DNA from 3 places in the Sphingomonas phyllosphaerae 5.2 genome. Region 1 is predicted to be linked to each of the others. Evidence: riboswitches for the same ligand, from Rfam matches in the RefSeq annotation. Region 1 holds a riboswitch; each other region holds the start of a gene.
What was found. A riboswitch is a leader RNA that binds a small molecule or an ion and turns the genes downstream of it on or off. The one in region 1 is predicted to bind cobalamin.
Positions count from the first base shown of each region.

Region 2: linked by a shared signal. The riboswitch ahead of SPHPHY_RS0116095 (TonB-dependent receptor plug domain-containing protein) and the one ahead of SPHPHY_RS0106625 (ABC transporter substrate-binding protein) in region 1 are both predicted to bind cobalamin.
Region 3: linked by a shared signal. The riboswitch ahead of cobW (cobalamin biosynthesis protein CobW) and the one ahead of SPHPHY_RS0106625 (ABC transporter substrate-binding protein) in region 1 are both predicted to bind cobalamin.

Region 1 covers NZ_ATTI01000001.1:1,411,697-1,417,668, forward strand. Annotated here, with positions in the region: gene SPHPHY_RS0106605 (acetyl-CoA carboxylase carboxyltransferase subunit alpha) at 1-367, shown strand, start outside; gene SPHPHY_RS0106610 (Flp family type IVb pilin) at 428-598, opposite strand; gene SPHPHY_RS0106615 (Flp family type IVb pilin) at 728-928, opposite strand; gene SPHPHY_RS0106620 ((deoxy)nucleoside triphosphate pyrophosphohydrolase) at 973-1,359, shown strand; cobalamin riboswitch at 1,381-1,518, shown strand; gene SPHPHY_RS0106625 (ABC transporter substrate-binding protein) at 1,658-2,446, shown strand; gene SPHPHY_RS0106630 (FecCD family ABC transporter permease) at 2,443-3,405, shown strand; gene SPHPHY_RS0106635 (ABC transporter ATP-binding protein) at 3,402-4,178, shown strand; gene SPHPHY_RS0106640 (glycosyltransferase) at 4,311-5,555, shown strand; gene SPHPHY_RS0106645 (glycosyltransferase family 4 protein) at 5,607-5,972, opposite strand, start outside.
Region 2 covers NZ_ATTI01000001.1:3,372,093-3,378,064, reverse strand. Annotated here, with positions in the region: gene SPHPHY_RS0116115 (adenosylcobinamide-GDP ribazoletransferase) at 1-211, opposite strand, end outside; gene SPHPHY_RS0116110 (histidine phosphatase family protein) at 339-953, opposite strand; gene cobT (nicotinate-nucleotide--dimethylbenzimidazole phosphoribosyltransferase) at 950-1,960, opposite strand; gene SPHPHY_RS0116100 (DUF1636 domain-containing protein) at 1,957-2,367, opposite strand; gene SPHPHY_RS0116095 (TonB-dependent receptor plug domain-containing protein) at 2,369-4,312, opposite strand; cobalamin riboswitch at 4,477-4,666, opposite strand; gene cobO (cob(I)yrinic acid a,c-diamide adenosyltransferase) at 4,971-5,576, opposite strand; gene SPHPHY_RS0116080 (hypothetical protein) at 5,599-5,972, opposite strand, start outside.
Region 3 covers NZ_ATTI01000001.1:1,916,240-1,922,211, reverse strand. Annotated here, with positions in the region: gene flgG (flagellar basal-body rod protein FlgG) at 1-205, shown strand, start outside; gene SPHPHY_RS21960 (hypothetical protein) at 202-366, shown strand; gene flgA (flagellar basal body P-ring formation chaperone FlgA) at 385-678, shown strand; gene flgH (flagellar basal body L-ring protein FlgH) at 683-1,456, shown strand; cobalamin riboswitch at 1,806-2,037, shown strand; gene cobW (cobalamin biosynthesis protein CobW) at 2,207-3,262, shown strand; gene cobN (cobaltochelatase subunit CobN) at 3,269-5,972, shown strand, end outside.

The DNA of each region.
Region 1 (5,972 bases):
GGTGGGCGAGGGCGGTTCGGGTGGCGCGATCGCGCTGGCCAGCGGCAACCGCGTGCTGATGTTCGAGCATGCGGTCTATTCGGTGATTTCGCCGGAGGGTTGCGCCTCGATCCTGTGGCGGACCGCCGACAAGGCGCCCGACGCCGCCGAGGCGATGAAGGTGACCGCGCAGGACCTGAAGGGGCTTGGCGTGATCGACGCGATCGTGCCCGAGCCGCTGGGCGGCGCGCACCGCGACCATGATGGCGCGATCCGCGCGCTGGGCGACTGCATCGAGCGGATGCTGCGCGACCTTGCACCGCTGACGCCCGACGCGTTGCGGCATGACCGCCGCACGAAGTTCCTGAAGATGGGTCGCGTCGCCTGACACAGAAAGGGCGGCGGAACCTGAGTTCCGCCGCCCTTTTCGGCATATGTGCGGCAACTCTTACGAGTTGCTTGCCATCTTGCTCGACACGTTGCCGAAGGTGTTGCTGAGCTGGGTGCCCAAGCCCTTCATCGCTGCGATCGCAGCAACGGCGATCAGCGCAGCGATCAGGCCGTACTCGATCGCGGTCGCACCCTTGCTGTTCTTCAGGAACGAACGAATCTTCTGCATGTCGATTCTCCAGTTAATACTTGAAATCTTCGGTACCCGCCGACGTCCTGTTCACAGGGCCATCGATGACTGTTCTAAGATCGCAGGGTTGATAAACATTTAAGCCAGTCACGGGATTTCGTCGTTCGATCAGCGAGTAGTGACCAGATAGCTGTTGATCCTGTCGAACGTCGTTGCGATCGTCGTGCCGACCTGGGTGAGACTGGCGGAAATGCCGAGTGCGATCACCGCCAGGATCAGACCATATTCGATCGCAGTCGCACCGCGCGTCTGCCGCAGCAGCGAGCGGATGATGCCGAGTGGCGAGCGTGCGATGGACAGGCGTGACATGGCTGGCAGGATAAAGCCTAACGGTTAAGGAAGGATCGACCCCGATGCTGGTAGTCGCCGCAGCGCTGATCGACGGACACGGCCGCTGCCTGATGCAGCAACGCCCGCACGGCAAGCGGCACGGCGGGCTGTGGGAGTTTCCCGGCGGCAAGGTCGAGCCGGGCGAACACCCGGCCGACGCGCTGGTGCGCGAACTGGCCGAGGAACTGGCGATCGAGGTGGCGGTCGCCGCGCTGGAGCCGGTGGGGTTCGCGACCGACATGCCGGTGACGATGCTGCTGTACCGCTGCACCGCGTGGCACGGTGCGCCGCTGGCACTTGCGGCGGAGGCGCTGCGCTGGGACGTGCCCGAAGCGCTCGCGGCGCTGCCGATGCCGCCGGTCGACGTACCGCTGCTCGCCGCGCTTGCCCGGTCGTTGCGGGGCGGCTAGGCGTAGGCCCGCGATCAGGCGAGGGAATCCGGTAGGCGACGATCCGGAGCTGCCCCCGCAACTGTGACCGGCGAGCCTCTCGCCCCCTTGCGTGCCACTGGATCCGCCGCGATCCGGGAAGGCCGGGCGGCAGGCGACGACCCGGGAGCCAGGAAACCTGCCCGGTCGCGGTTGTCCTTCGCGCGGACGGGGTGTGCCGGGCGATCGGGGAAATTTTCCCGCGCGACGACGGACGAGTCGGGTCGGCGTGGGAGTTTCGTGGTTGCGAAGGATCGGGATAGCGGCGCGTGGGGCGTTGATGGCGACGGCACCGTTGCTGCTGGGGGCGGCGACGCCTCGTTATCCGCGCATCGTGTCGATCAATCCGTGCCTCGACGCGATCCTGATGCAGGTAGCCGACGCCCGGCAGATCGCGGCGATCAGCATTTACTCGCAGGATCCGCGCGCGACCTCCATTCCACTGGCACAGGCGCGCCGCTTCGCAGCGACGTCTGGCACTGCCGAAGAGGTGGTGGCGCTCCGCCCCGATCTGGTCGTGGCGGGCGGGCATGTCGCGCCCGCGACGGTGGCGGCGCTCGCGCGGCTGCACGTCCATCTCGTGCAATATCCTGTCCCGGCGGACGTTGAGGAGAGCGCGGCGCAGGTTCGCGCGGTCGCGGCGGCGATCGGGCACCCGGATCGGGGCGTGGCCTTGTCGGCACTGATCCTGGCGTCGTCCCGACCGGTGTCGGGAAGGAACATCCCGGCGCTGATCTGGGGTGCGGGCGGGCTGGTGCCCGGCGCCGGCACCTTGCCTGACGACCTGCTGCGCCGTGCCGGGTTCTCCAACGCCAGCAGCGCCTACGGGCTGCAACGCTGGGACATCCTGCCGCTCGAATATCTCGTGGCACGGCCGCCGCGCGTGTTGCTGTCGGTCGCCGCGGCGGAGGGTGGCGGCGAGCGTGCCGAGCGGCACCCGGCGCTCGCACGATTGGGAAAGCGGATCGCGATCGCGCCGTTCGCGGCGCGGCTCATGAACTGCGGTGGACCGTCGATCATCGCGGCGATGGCGCGGCTGCGTACCGTCCGTGCGGAGCTGGTGCGATGACGCGGCTGTCGTGGTGGCTGCTGGCCGGCGTACTGCTCGCGGCGGCGCTGTCGCTGGCGGCCGGCAAGGTGTGGGTGCCGCTGGACGCGTGGACTGCCGCCGACCCGCGCTCGATCATCATCGTCGAGCTTCGCCTGCCGCGTACGATTCTGGCGCTGGCGGTCGGCGCCGGGCTGGGCGTGTCGGGCGCCGCGATGCAGGGTTATCTGCGCAACCCGCTCGCCGACCCCGGGCTGTTCGGCGTATCGTCGGGCGCGGCGTTCGGCGCGGTGTGCGCGCTCTATTTCGGCTATGCCGTGCAGGCATGGCTGCTGCCGGGCTTCGCGCTGGCGGGCGCGGCGGCTACGATGGCGGCATTGGCGTTGATCGCCGGGCGCTCGGGCAGCCTGATCCTGTTCACGCTTGCCGGGATGATCCTGACCAGCATCACCGGATCGCTGACCGCGCTGGCGATCAGCCTGGCGCCGACGCCGTTCGTCGCCTCCGAGATCGTGACGTGGCTGATGGGCGCGCTGACCGACCGCAGCTGGGACGACGTGCGGGTCGCCGTTCCGTTGATCGCGGCCGGCATTGCGCTACTTGCGCGGACCGGCCGGTCGCTCGACGCGCTGACGCTGGGCGAGCAGGCGGCACGATCGATGGGGGTCGATCCGCGACGGTTGCAATTGGCGGTGATCGCCGGGATCGCGCTGGCCGTCGGTGCATCGGTGGCGGCGGCGGGGATCATCGGCTTCGTCGGCCTGATCGTGCCGCATCTCGTGCGGCCGTTTGCGGGGCATCGGCCGTCGGCGACGTTGCTGCCGTCCGCGCTGGGCGGGGCGTTGCTGCTGACGGTTGCCGATTGCGTGGTGCGGCTGGCGCCGACGGTCAGCGAGCTGCGACTCGGCATCGCGATGTCGATGCTGGGCGGGCCGTTCTTCTTCTACCTGCTGGTGTCGATGCGGCGGCGGCTGGCATGACCGTCCTGGCGGCACAGCGACTGTCGTTGACGTTGGGCGGCAAGCCCGTCCTGCATGCGGTGGAGGCCGCGTTTGCCGCGGGTCGCGTCACCGCGCTGCTCGGCCCCAATGGTGCGGGCAAAAGCAGCCTGCTGGCGTGCCTGGCCGGATTGCAGCATCCCGTTGCGGGGCGCGCGATGCTCGGCGAGGGCGACGTGCGCGCGCTGCCGGCGCAGCAGCGGGCGCGGCGGATCGGCTTCCTGCCGCAAGCGGCCGACGTGCACTGGAATATCGATGTGGCGACGCTGGTCGGGCTGGGTCGGCTGCCGTGGCGCGGGCGGTGGGGCGAGACCGACGAGGATCGTGCTGCGGTGACACAGGCGTTGGCGGCGACCGGCATGGCCGGATTCGCGCGGCGTGGGGTCGAGCATCTGTCTGGCGGCGAGCGCGCGCGGGCGCTGCTGGCGCGCGTGTTGGCGGGTCGACCGGAGTGGTTGCTGGCGGACGAACCGCTCGCCAGCCTGGACCCCGCACACCAGCTGGAGGTGGGCGCGCAACTGCGCGCGGTGGCGGCGGCGGGCAGCGGCGTGGTGCTGGTCGTCCACGATCTGAACCTGGCGGCCCGGCTTGCCGACGACGTGGTGCTGCTGCGTGACGGCGGCGTGATCGCGGCTGGCCCGGCGGAGACGACGCTGACGGCGACGCTGGTCGGGGAGACCTACGGCCTGACGGTGGAGACGGGGATCACCGCAAGCGGGCAGCGCTACATCGTGCCGGTCGCGACGATGTCATAGCGGCAGCCGACCGGCCAGCCCGACAGCACGGCCCGACAGCACGGCCCGACAGCACGGCATTGTCATCGCGTGGGCGGGGTGGGATAGCGCGCCTTGTCCCGCGCGTCGGCCGGACAGGGAAGGAAGTGCCTGATGGCCGCGTCGGTCGCCTATCTCATCAACCAATATCCCAAGGTCAGCCACAGCTTCATCCGGACCGAGATCCGCGCGCTGGAGGAGCAGGGGGTGACGGTCGAGCGGTTCGCGGTGCGCGGCTGGGACGCGGAGATCGTCGATCCACTGGACCGCGAGGAGCGCGAGCGGACGCGCTACCTGCTGCGTGACGGCGCGATGCCGCTGGCGGGTGCCACGCTGGGGGCGCTGCTGCGGCGGCCGGGACGCTTCCTGTCGACATTGGCCGCGGCGTGGCGATTGTCGCGCGGGGCCGAGCGCGGATTTCTCTACCACCTGATCTATCTGGCGGAGGCGTGCCTGATGCTGCGGTGGCTGACGCGCAGCGGTGCGGCGACGCACGTCCACGCGCATTTCGGCAGCAATGCCGTACTGGTCGCGCTGTTCGTGCGGATGCTCGGCGGCCCACCGTACAGCTTCACCGTTCATGGACCGGAGGAATTCGACAAGCCGTTGCAATGGAAGCTGACGGAGAAGATCGCGCGCGCGGCGTTCGTGGTCGCGATCACCAGCTTCTGCCGCAGCCAGCTGTTTCGCTGGGCAGATGCCGGCGATTGGGGGAAGATCGCGATCGTCCATTGCGCGATCGACCCGCGCTTCGTGGCGGCGCGCACCACGCCCGCACCCGCGAACGACACGCTGGTCTGCGTCGGGCGGCTGTGCGAGCAGAAGGGGCAGTTGCTGCTGGTCGAGGCGGTGGCGGCGCTGCACGCACGCGGTGTGCGCGTGCGGCTGGTGCTGGCGGGCGACGGCGAGATGCGACCGGCGGTCGAACGAGCGATCGCCGCCGCCGGGATCGGCGCGCAGGTGACCATCGCGGGTTGGGTGAACGCGGACCAGATCACCGAAATGCTTCAGGACGCGCGCGCGCTGGTCCTGCCGAGCTTCGCGGAGGGCCTGCCGGTCGCGATCATGGAAGCGATGGCGCGCGAGCGGCCGGTGCTCTCGACCTATATCGCGGGCATCCCCGAATTGGTGCGTGACGGCGTGGACGGCGTCCTGATCCCGGCGGGCGACGTGCAGGCATTGAGCGGGGCGATCGCACGATTGCTGGCGGCGACGCCGGGCGAGATCGCGGCGATCGGCGCGTCGGCACGCGCGCGCGTGCTGGAGCGGCACGACAGCCACACCGAGGCGGCGAAGCTGGCCGCGCTGTTCGCGGGTGTCGCAAGGGAACCGGGAGTCCCGTCGGGGCTCGGCGGATGATGCACGTCGCGCTTTTACGCCGGCGGGCGCAGTGATTCCGCTCCGTCGGGCCTAGCGCGTGCTGCTGCGCTTTCGGTCGACGACTTCCTCGAAGAAGCTGCGGTAGCGCGCCGCGACGTTCGACCATGCGAAGCCTGCGGCATGGGTGCGGCGAGCGTCGACGCCGGCGCCGCTTTCCGCAGCGCGCAAGGCCGTGCCGATCGCGGCGGTGAGGGCGCCGCGATCCTCGGTGTCGCACAGGAACTGCTCGGTTCCGACCACCCAGCGGGTGCGCGCGCTATCCTGCGCCACCACCGGGAGGCCACACGCCATCGCTTCGATGAAGACGTTGCCGAACGGCTCGTCAAGCGAGAGGTGCATGAAGACGTCGCAGGAGCGGTAGAGCAGCGGCATGTCGGTCGCCGCCGCCGTCAGGCG
Region 2 (5,972 bases), 2.0 Mb from region 1:
TGACGGCCACCCACGCGACGAGCGTGGCGAGGGCGGACACCCACGGATCGTGGCGCGTGCCGAGCGTGGCGGCGGCGGTGACGAGCGCGCCGATCGCGAGGCCGACGACGGGGTAGCAACGGATCGCGGCGGCGAAATCCTCCGGCGTGCCGGTGGTGCGCGGGACCGGCAGACGCGTGAGGAACGCGAAGGCGAGCCACAGCCGCGTCATGCGGACCGGCCTGTGCGGGCGAGCGGTGCCGGTGCGCGCATGAGGTGCGACCGGGCCGGGGCGGCCGGCGGAGCGTGGCGCCCGGTCGTGTCGGCCGCGCGCGCTCTCACGACGGGGCGTCGACGCGTCATGCGCGCAGCCGCGCGATCTGCGCGGCGTCCGGCCACAGGCGGAGCGTCAGCAGCGCGGCGCACGGGAGGTCGAACGCCCAGACCTGCCGCGCGTCGAAGCCACACGCCGCCGCCAGTGCGGCACGGATCGCGCCGCCATGGGTGACGATCAAGGTATCACCCTCGGCGTCGGCGAGGGCGGCGGCGACGCGGGCGACCAGCGCCGACCAGCGTTCACCGTTCGGAGGCGGGTTCGCATCGGGATCGCGCCAGAACGCCGCGAGCGTTGCAGCGTCGAGCGTGGCGGGATCGGTGTCGTCCCAGTCACCGAAGTCGAGCTCGCGCCAGCGCGGATCGGGGTGGTTCGTCAGCGCTTGCGGAGCGGCGGCGCTGGCGGGTGGGGCGTGTCCGACGACCGGTGCGGCGGCGCGCGACCGGGCGATCGCCTCGGCGCAATGCCGGGCGCGGGAAAGGTCCGAGCTGACGATGTGCGTGAAAGCGACCGTGGCGGTGGCGCGCACGCACTCTTCGATGCCGTGCGGGCTCACGGCTATGTCGGCGTGGCCGAGCCAGCGGCCGGGGCGTACCGTCGTGCCATGCCGCAGCAGGTGGACGATACGCGAGGTGATCACGCCTCCGAGACCCCGGCCTGGTCGAAGGTCGCCATCCCGTCGTGCGCGGCGAGCGCGGCGCGGACCACGGTCGCGGCCACGGCAGCGCCGCTTGCTTCGCCAAGCCGCATGTCGAGCGCGAGCAGTGGGGCGAGGCCGAGCCGGGCGAGCAGGCGCGCATGGCCCGGCTCGGCGGAGACGTGGCCGGCGAGGCAATGCGCAACGATCGCGGGCTGCGCGACGGCGAGCGGGGCGAGCGCGGCGCCGACGATGAAGCCGTCGAGCAGCACGGGCACGCGCGCGTGACGGGCGGCGAGGATCGCGCCGGCGATGGCGGCGATCTCACGACCGCCGAGCCGGCGCAGACGCTCGAACGGCGTGGTCGCCGCGGCGTGATGCGCCAGCGCGGCATCGACCGCAGCGACCTTGGCGGCGAGCGCGGCGCCCGTGACGCCGGTGCCGGGGCCGACCCAGTCGCGCGCGGTGCCGCCGAAGCTGGCCGCGCACAGCGCCGCGGCGGGGGTGGTGTTGCCGATCCCCATGTCGCCGGGGACGAGCAGGTCGAGCCCGGCGGTGACCGCGGCCGCACCGGCGTCGAGCGCATCGAGGCATTCGGCCTGCGTCATCGCCGGCGCGTGCGTGATGTCGGCAGTGGGGAGGTCGAGCGCGAGCGGAACGACGGTCAGCGACAGGCCGGCGACGGCGGCGAGCGCGTTGATCGCTGCGCCGCCGGCGCGGAAGTTGGCGACCATCTGCGCGGTGACGGACGGCGGAAACGCACTGGTGCCGCGCGCCGCGACGCCGTGGTTGCCCGCGAAGATCAGCACGCGACCGTCCTCGATACGCGGACGATCGCTCCGCTGCCATTCGGCCATGAACAACGCGATCTCCTCGAGTCGGCCGAGCGAACCCGCCGGCTTGGTGAGGCGCGCCTGGCGGGCCGCCGCCGCCGCGCGCGCTTCGGCGTCGGCGGCAGGCAGGTCGGCGAGCGCGGCGTCGAAATCGGCGACGGTGGTGAAGCGCGTCACCCGACGACCTGCCCGGGCGGCGGCACGCGGACGATGAAATGGCCCTTCACCGCGGCAGGCCACAGGGAGTAGGCGACCTGCCCGGTCTCGCTGGCGGCATAATGGCGCATGAAGGTCATGATCCCGGTCGCGGCGTCCTGGTCGGGGGTGAAGTCGCCCAGCACATAGCCGATCTTGCCGGGTGCGCGCAGGTGGACCGTGCAATGGCGGTCGCACGCGAACAGGCACGGCATTTCCTGGACCGAAATGCCCGCGAACGCCGGATCGTTGGCCTGCACATTGCGCAGTGCCTCGGCGAGCAGCGCGCCGCCGCGTCGCCCGTCCGCGCCCTCGCGCGCGGCGGCGGAGAGGCGGCAGCTGCTGCAGGCGACCACTGCGGGGCCATCGGCGACGGGAACCAGCGCCACCTCAGAAGCGTCCGCGCAGGCCGGCGTATACGCTGCGGCCGAGCGTGCCGTAGCGCGCGATCGTCTCGTAGCGTTCGTCGAACAGGTTCTCGACGCGCGCGAACAGCCGGACAGTGGCCGACAGCGGCAATTCGCCGCGCAGATCGACCAGCGTATAGCCGTCGAGGCGTGTGCGGTTGGCGGCATCGTCGAACGACGAGCCGGCCCAGCGCGCCGCGACGCCGAGCGAGCCGGCCTCGGCGAACGTGTAGGTCGCCGACAGGTTGGCGGTATCGCGTGGGCGGCGTGGCAGCCAGTTGCCGAGCGTGCTGCCCGGCGAGCGGTCCTCCGACAGCGTCCAGCTGTAATTGCCGTCGATGCCGAGGTGACGCCCGAGCTGTGCACGGCCGACCGCTTCGACCCCGCGCGCGAAGGCGCGAGCGACGTTCTGGTAATAGCCGAAGCGCTGCGCGGTGGTGGAGCCGGGGACGAAGCAGAGCGGGTCGGTGGCGCCGACATCGCAGCTGCTGAAGATGATCTGGTCGCGGGTCCGCCGCTCGAAATAAGTACCGCCGATCGCGAAGCGGCCGTCCATGAAGCGTTGCTCGGCGCCGGCCTCCCAACCCTTCGCCTGTTCGGGGGCGAGCGCCTGGTTCCCGTATTCGGAGAAGAGCTGGTAAAGCGTCGGCGCCTTGAAGCCCTCGCTATAGCTGGCGCGCAGCACGGTGCCGGTCGGCAGCGTCCAGCTTGCGCCGCCTGCGAACAGCGTCTGACGACCGAAGCGGCTGTGGTCGTCGTGCCGCACCCCGCCGTTGAGCGTCAGCCCGTCGACCGGCGACAGGTTGAGCTGGCCATAGACGCTGGTCAGCTCGGCGCGGCCGGTGCCGGGATCGGCGAGCGTGTAGGGCGGCGAGAAGTCCGACGAGGCGGTGGTGAAGCGGCTGACCTCGTTCTCGACGCCGAACACCGCGTCGACGCCCTTCACGATCGCGAGCGCGCCCTGATATTCGAGGCGGTGGTTGCGGCCGATCGCGGCGAAGGTCTGCGGCTGCGACGGGCGCGAGGGGTCGTAATTGTCGCGGTCGGTGTCGGTATAGCCATAGCCGATGCGGTTGCGCAGCCGCGCGTCGAACAGGTCGATGTTGAGGCCGGCATAGCCGACGAACTCGCGCGTCAGGCCGTATTCGGGGGTGTCGCCGCCGAACCCGTCGAAATCGTTGCGGCCATCGGCATAGGAGCCGCGGACATCGGCGCTGATACCCGGCGCGAGCGTCAGGACCGCACGGCCCTGTACGTTCTGGTTGGTATAGCCGTCACGCTCGGTGCCCGCCGCCAGCGCCGAGATACCGTCGGTGGCGAAGGTCTGCGCCCCGATCCGCCATGCGAGCGGGCCGGTGTTGCCGCCCAGTGCGGCACGCGCGCTGACCGTCTCACGCGAACCGCCTTCGAGGTCGAGGCTGCCTTCGAGGGCGGTGGCGGGAAGCGGGGTGACGATGTTGACCACACCGCCGATCGCCTGGCTGCCCCACAGGATCGACTGCGGCCCGCGCAGCACCTCGATCCGCGCGGCGTCGCCGATCAGCAGGTTGGCGAAATTGTAGCCGCCGCCGGGCGAGGACGGATCGTTGATCTTCACCCCGTCGATGACGACGACGGTCTGGTCGGCTTCGGCGCCGCGGATGCGCAGCGAGGTGCTGGTGCCGTAGCCGCCGTTGCGCGACAGCGAGACGCCGGGCGTGCGCAGCAGCAGGTCGGCGACCGAAAGATCCTGCGTACGATCGATATCGGCCTTGTCGAGCACGGCGACCGACGCGATCACGCGATCGGCGGCGACGGGCGCGCGGTTGGCGGAGACGACGATGTCGTCGGTGGGGGCGGGGGCGGTGACATCGGGGCGCGGCGCCTCCTGCGCGAGCGCAGCGGTGGACGACAGCAGGAACGGGAGGATGGCGAGGCGGAACGACATGGCGAAAACCCTTGTGACGACAACGAAGCCGTCGCCGATCGCCGGCGCGGAAAGGCGTGCTTCCGCGTCGTCGACCGCGCGCGGCGGCAGGCATCGTCACGCTGGTCCGCCCGCCGGGTTTGCCCCGTGCGGTCTTCCCGTCCGATCGGCGCACCCTGGCCGAACGAAGGACGACTGCGACAGGCAGGTCTCCTGGCTCACGGGTCATCGCCGGGTCGTGCCGCCTTCTCAGCCCCCGGGAGGACCAATGGCATCGGGCACGCTGGCTCGCCGCTTACAGTTGCAGGGGCAGCCGGGGTTCACCCGTTCCCTTTTGATCCCCGGTGAAGGGGAACCTGTCGCGGCGCGCGCCGTAGCGGCGCGTGGCGTGGCGGTCAATCGCGGGTAAGGTTCGGCGGGTGGCCGAGGCCGTCATTGCGGGCGCGGCGAAGCGATCCAGTGCGTCCTGGCCCGGCTCTGGATTGCTTCGCGGCGCTCGCAATGACGAGGGGCGCTACCGTTCGTTGGCGCTTCCGCCGGGTGCCTGGTGCCTGGTGCCTGGTGCCTGGTGTCGGGTGCCGGGTGGTCGGAGTTCCGCGATGTACCGACGCCGATGGAGCGGGACCCCGGATCAAGCCGTGGGGCGACGGCAAGGGATCAACCCCCGGGATCGGGTCGCTCAGAACTCCACGCCGGCCTGCGCCTTCACGCCGCTGCGAAACGGATGCTTCACCTGCGTCATCTCGGTCACGAGGTCGGCAGCGGCGATCAGCGCGTCGGGGGCGTTGCGGCCGGTGACGACGAAATGCTTCATCGGCGCGCGCGCGGTGGCGGCGGCGACCACTTCGTCGGTGGGCAGGTAATCGTAGCGCAGGACGATGTTGAGCTCGTCGGCGATCACCATCGCGATGCCGGGATCGGCGAGCATCCGCTGGACCTCCTCCCACGCCGTGCGGGCGGCGGCGATGTCGCGGGCGCGGTCCTGCGTGTCCCAGGTGAAGCCCTCCCCCATGGCGCGGAATTCGACCAGATCCGGGAACGCGTCGAAGATCGCCTTCTCGCCGGTCGTCATCGCGCCCTTCACGAATTGCACGATGCCCACCTTCATGCCGTGCCCCATCGCGCGGACCGCCATGCCGAACGCGGCGGTCGACTTGCCCTTGCCCGCGCCGGTGTGGACGATCAGCAAGCCCTTCTCGACGGTCTTGCTCTCCATCATCGTGCGGCGCGCGGCCTGTACGCGGCGCATCTTCTCGTTGTGGCGGCTGTCGATATCGTCGGTCATGCGCGCGGCGATAGCGGCGCGTTCAGTCCGCGGCCAGCACCGCCTCGACTTCGGCGACGCTGATCCCGAACACCGCCGCCAGCGCCGCCGGTTTCGCGCCACGGGCCGCCAGCGTGCGGATGCGCGCGGGATCCTTGTCGGTCGCATAGTTGCGGGTGTCGCGCTCGACAGGTTTCTCGCCGGTGCGGGAGAGCGCGCCGGTGCTGGCGCGGCGGCGCGGGCGCGCGTCGCGTTCGGTGGCAAGCGCGGTGCGACGCTGCTCCTCCTCGTGCCGGCGCGCCTCGCGCGCTTCCTCGCGGCGGCGGCCGGCGGCGTCCCGTTCGACGGCGCGATGTTCGGTGCGGGCGACGGCGGCAGCGACGCGTTCCTGCGCGCGCCGCTCGCGATCCTCTGCAC
Region 3 (5,972 bases), 500 kb from region 1:
GACCGACGCATCGGGCCAGCCCAACGTCGCGAACCCCGGCCAGCCCGGCTACGGCATGCTTGAGCAACGCTCGCTGGAGGCATCGAACGTCAACCCGGTGCAGGAGATCACCGCGCTGATCAGCGCGCAGCGCGCCTATGAGATGAACAGCCGGACGGTGAAGACCGCCGACGAGATGCTCGCCACCACCTCGCAGTTGCGTTGAGCGCGATGTTGCTGGCCAACGCCGCCGTCGCGGCGCTGCTGGCGGGGATCATCCCCGTCGGCAGCGCCCGCCCCGCCGCTGCGACGCCGGAGGTCTTCGTCCTTTCCCATCCGGTAACGGCCGGTACGACGCTGACGATCGCCGACTTCCGCCTTCGCTAGGCCGGCGATCCCCCCTCGATGACCGGGTCCGTGCGGCCCGCCGATGCCGCCGGGTTCCAGGCGACGCATAACCTGGCGGCCGGGCGCGTGGTGCGGCGCAGCGACATGCGCGCGCCGCAGCAGATCAGCCGCGGCGACGCCGTCGCCATCTTCTATCGTGCCGGCGGTCTCTCGATCACCACGCCGGGACAGGCGCTGTCGGGAGCCGCAAACGGCCAGCCGATCCGTGTGCTCGCGCTTGCGACCCGCCGGAGCCTCGACGCCATCGTCGACGGCCCCCGCCGCGTCCGCATCGTCAACGAACAGGAATAGCCGCATGTCGCCGAAGCTACCCTACGCCCCCGTCGCGCTCGCGATGTCGGCCTTCGCGTTGTCCGGCTGCGGCACGGTCGACCGTCTCTCCGCGATCGGCAAAGCGCCGCGGATGGGGCCCGCCATTTCGCGCCCGGCACCCGATGTTCAACCTTCGCTGGGCGGTCAGGCGATCGCCGGTCGCTATACCGGCGGCGTGACGACACAACAGGCGGGTGGCGGCGCATCGCTGTTCCGCACCGGCGCGGGTGCCTTCTTCCACGATCAGCGCGCCTCCAGCGTCGGTGACATCCTGACCGTCCGGATCAACATCGCTGACAATGCGGCGCTGGATAACAGCTCTACCCGCTCGCGGCGCGGCAAGGAGAACCTCGGGTTGCCCGGCCTGCTCGGACTTGAATCGAAGATCGGCAAGGTGCTGCCCGGCAACCCCAATCCATCCAGCCTTATCGCCACCGACAGCAATTCCGCATCGGGCGGCGCCGGCAACACCTCGCGCAGCGAACAGATCAACACCGCGATCGCCGCGGTGGTGGTCGACGTGCTGCCGAACGGCAACCTCTCGATCGCGGGGCATCAGGAAGTCCGCGTCAACTTCGAACTGCGCGAAGTCGTGGTCCAGGGCATCGTCCGCCCGCAGGATATCGCGCGCGACAACAGCATCCGCAGCAACCAGATCGCCGAGGCCCGCATCGGCTACGGTGGACGCGGCCAATTGACCGACATGCAACAGCCGCGCCTCGGACAGCAGTTGCTCGATGTCATCCTGCCGTTCTGAGGCCCGGATGCAAGCGCCGGGACGACATGGGTCCACGAGTCGGAGGGAGAGAGACGCGGGTCGGCCGGCCGAGCCGATGCACGTCATGGGAGCGACGATCGATCGGCCCGAACTCCTCCAGGTCGTCGAGCGTGCGCGCTCGATCAGGCAAGCTCTCCTGAATCAGCCCGGCGCTTATTCTGTCGCGCGAACCGGCGCCTGGCCTGGCATTCCGCCTGCCCGCATGTCGCTCGCGCCTCGATGAAAACCCGCGCCGTCCTCGCGGATGCCGGGCCGACCGGGCGGCAGCGCATTTGAGGAATTGGCAACGCGCCGCCACGAAGCTAAGACCACGGCGAGGGCCTTTTCGGCGCTCGATGATCGCGCCGGTGCCCCGAAAGGGGCTTGAATGGGAATGCGGTGCGGGGGGCCTCCCCCCAAATCCGCGGCTGTCCCTGCAACTGTGAGCGGTGAGCGAAGGCGTCATGCTCCCTGACCGGAGCGGCCACTGGGATGCGGCATCCACGGATGCACACCTGGGAAGGCGATGCCCGAGCTTTGACCCGCAAGCCAGGAGACCTGCCGGCGATATGGTCGCTCTTGCTTCGATCCAGGGGATGGTCGCGGCACGGTTCTCCGTCTGAGCGACGAACCTGTGTGGCTGGGGCTGCATCGGTGTGCGTTGCGGAGGGCATTCGGCGCCCCGCCGTGGTCGTGCGCCGGCCGACGTGTCGGCCCCCGCCGGTCGTTGCCAGTGCCGCGGAAAACACCATGTCAGCATTCTCACCTGTCGCGAACCTGTCGAAAGTCCCCGTCACCATCGTCACCGGTTTTCTGGGCGCGGGGAAGACGACGCTTATCAGCCACCTGATCCGCAACGCGGGTGGCCGCCGGCTGGCGGTCGTCGTCAACGAGTTCGGCACCCTCGGCGTCGACGGTGACATTCTGAAGGGGTGTGCGATCCCCGATTGCCCCGCCGAGAACATCGTCGAGCTTTCGAACGGCTGCATCTGCTGCACCGTAGCCGACGATTTCATCCCCACCGTCGAGACGCTGCTCGCGCTCGATCCGCGCCCCGACCACATCCTCATCGAAACCTCCGGGCTCGCGCTGCCCAAGCCGCTGCTGAAGGCGTTCGACTGGCCTGCCATCCGGTCGCGGATCACCGTCGACGGCGTCGTCGCGGTGGCGGATGCGGAGGCGGTGGCGAGCGGGCGCTTCGCACCGGATGTCGCCGCGCTGGATGCGCAACGCGCCGCCGATCCCAGCATCGATCATGAAACGCCGCTGTCGGAGGTGTTCGAGGACCAGCTTGCGTGCGCCGACATGGTGTTGCTGAGCAAGTGCGACCTCGCCGGTGCGGGCGGTATCGCCGCCGCCCGCGCCGTCATCGCCGCGGAGACGCCGCGATCGCTGCCCATCCTCGAACTGACCGACGGCGTGGTCGATCCGAGGATCGTGCTGGGCATCGGTGCCGCCGCCGAAGACGATCTCGCCGCCCGCCCCTCGCATCATGATGGCGAGGACGATCACGAGCACGACGATTTCGACAGCATCGTCGTCGAACTTGGAGAAATCGCGACTGCGGACGATCTCGCCGCGCGGGTAGAGGCGCTCGGCCACGGTGGCGACGTGCTGCGCGTGAAGGGCTATGCGGCGGTCGCGGGCAAGCCGATGCGGCTGCTGGTACAGGCAGTGGGTGCCCGGGTCCGCACCCATTACGACCAGCCGTGGCGGGGCGACGAGCCACGCGATACCCGCCTCGTGGTCATCGCCGAGCGGGACCGGCTCGATCCCGCCCTCATCCGGGCTGCGCTGCACGGCTGACCCGCCATGCACGTCGTCTTCCGCGAAGCGCACGGCCTGGAGGAGAGCGCGTCGCCGCGCGATCTGGGGCAGGACGCCGCCGATCTCGTGGTCTTGTCCTTCTCGGACAGCGATCTCGGCGCGTTCGCGGCCGGGTGGCACGCCGCCGTGGCCGCCGCGGCCGCCGCCGGCGACGCCGCGCTGCCCCGCCTGCGGCTCGCCAGCCTCGCCGAACTGACGCACCCGCTGTCGGTCGACACCTATGTCGAGCGCACGCTCGATGGGGCCAGGGGCATCCTGATCCGGCTGATCGGCGGCGCGGCCTATTGGTCGTACGGGCTTCGGCAGGTGGAAACGCTGGCACGGCAGCGCGGGATTGCGTTGGCAGTCATCCCTGCCGACGGGCGTGTCGACGACCGGCTCGATACGATCTCCACCGTCCCGGTCTCGACGCTGCGACGCTTGACGCAGTTATGCGACATTGGCGGCGCTGCGGCGGCGCAGGAAGCGCTGGCGCAATTCGCCCTCGCCGCGGGCTGTTACGTCAGGCCGGCGCCGAGCGCGCCAGCCATCGCGCCGGTCGGCGGTTGGCAGCAGGCAAGCGGGGTCACCTGCCCCGCCGCCTTTGCGTTTACCGCAACGCGGCCGCGCATCCTGATCGTCTTCTACCGCTCATATCTGACCGCCGCGGATCTCGATCCGGTCGCGGCGTTGCAGGCCGGGTTCGAGGCGTGCGGCTATGACGTCCTCGCGCTGTTCGCTCCGTCGTTGAAAGATGCGGAAGCGTCGCCATGGCTGCGGCGGTGGGTCTCCGCGCTGTTACCGGCCGCGATCGTCAACGCCACTGCCTTCTCCGCCACGGACGAAACCGGCGCCACCCCGCTGGACGGCGCAGCGGTGCCGGTGTTCCAGGTCGCGCTCGCCACGTCCGATCGCGCGGCCTGGACGAAGGCGCAGCGCGGGCTGTCGCCGGCCGATCTGGCGATGCACGTGGTGCTGCCGGAGGTCGACGGGCGCGTGTTTGCGGGTGTCGCCAGCTTCAAGGACGATGCGCCGCACGATCCCGACCTGCAGTTCAAGCGCCGCGCGCATCGTGCCGAGCCGGCGCGGATCGCCGCGATCGTCGCGCGCATCCACGGCTGGATCACCCTGGCGCACGCACCCGCGGCGCAGCGCCGGCTCTGCCTCGTCGTCTCGACCTACCCCGGCAAGGCGCAGCAGATGGCGCATGCGGTCGGGCTAGATGCGCTCGCGAGTGTCGCGGCGATTCTCCACGATCTCGCTGCGGCGGGCTACGGGGCCACGCCCTGCCCGGCCGATCTGCCGCGGCTGCTCGCCACCGAGACGCTTGAATGGACGATCGCGGACTATCGCACTGCGCTGCGCTGCCTTCCCGCCAGCTTGCAAGCCGAGGTGGCCGCCGCATGGGGGGCGCCGGAAGACGACCCCGCGCTCGTCGACGGGCGGTTCCGGTTCGGTGCGATCAGCTGCGGCGAGATCATTGTCGCATTGCAGCCCGAGCGCGGCCAGCCGGATGGCCGCATCGGGGAATATCACGATCTATCGCGCTGCCCGCGCCATGCCTATATCGCCTTCTACCTGTGGCTGCGTGCGCGCGGGATGCAGGCGCTGGTCCATATCGGGGCGCATGGCACGCTCGAATGGCTGCCCGGCAAGGCAGTGGCCCTATCGGATGCGTGCTGGCCAGAGGCGCTGACCGGCGCGCTGCCGATCGTCTATCCCTTCATCGTCAATGATCCCGGCGAGGCCGCGCAGGCCAAGCGGCGGATCGGGGCGGTGACGCTGGGCCACGTCCCGCCGCCGCTCGCTCGCACCGGCACTGCAGCGGGTCTGGGCCGACTGGAAACGCTGCTCGACGAATTCTCGAACGCCGATGGGCTGGACCCGCCGCGCCGGGCGCGGTTGCGCGGCGATATCCGTGACGAAGCGCGGGCGCTGGGGCTGGACGGGGTGCTCGGGCTCGGCGCGGCGGCGTCCGATGCCGAGGCGATCACCCGGATCGATACGTTCGTGTGCGATGTGAAGGACAGCCAGTTCGGGGACGGGCTGCATGTCTTCGGGCGCGGCGAACACGGCGCGGCGGAGCGCGACGGGCTTTTGATTGCGCTCGACGGGCGGCGGGTCGCCGCCGGTCCGTCGGGATCGCCGTGGCGCGGGCGGCGCGACGTACTGCCGACCGGCCGCAACCTCTACACCACCGATCCGCGCGCGGTGCCGTCACGTTCCGCGCAGGCGCAGGGCGTGCGGCTCGCCGACGAGCTGATCCGCCGCCACCTGCAGGATCACGGCGATTATCCGCGGACGATGATCGTAGACCTCTGGGGATCGGCGACGATGCGCACCGCCGGCGAAGAGTTCGCGATGGCGCTGCACCTGCTCGGCGCCGCGCCGGTGTGGGACATGGGCTCGGAGCGCGTCACCGGCGTGGAGGTCCTCCCGCTCCTCGTGCTCGACCGTCCGCGCATCGACGTGACGCTGCGCGTGTCCGGGCTGTTCCGTGACGCTTTCCCGACGCTGTGCGCGATGTTCGGACAGGCAGTGCGCGCGATCGCGCTGCGCGACGAACCGGCCGACCGGAACCCGTTCGTCGGCGTGCCCGCCACGCCGCGCGTCTTCGGTCCCGCGCCCGGCCGCTACGGCGTCGGGCTGGGCGACGCCGCCGACACCTACACGCCCGACGCGCGCCGCGCCGCGGGCGAGGCGTGGCTCA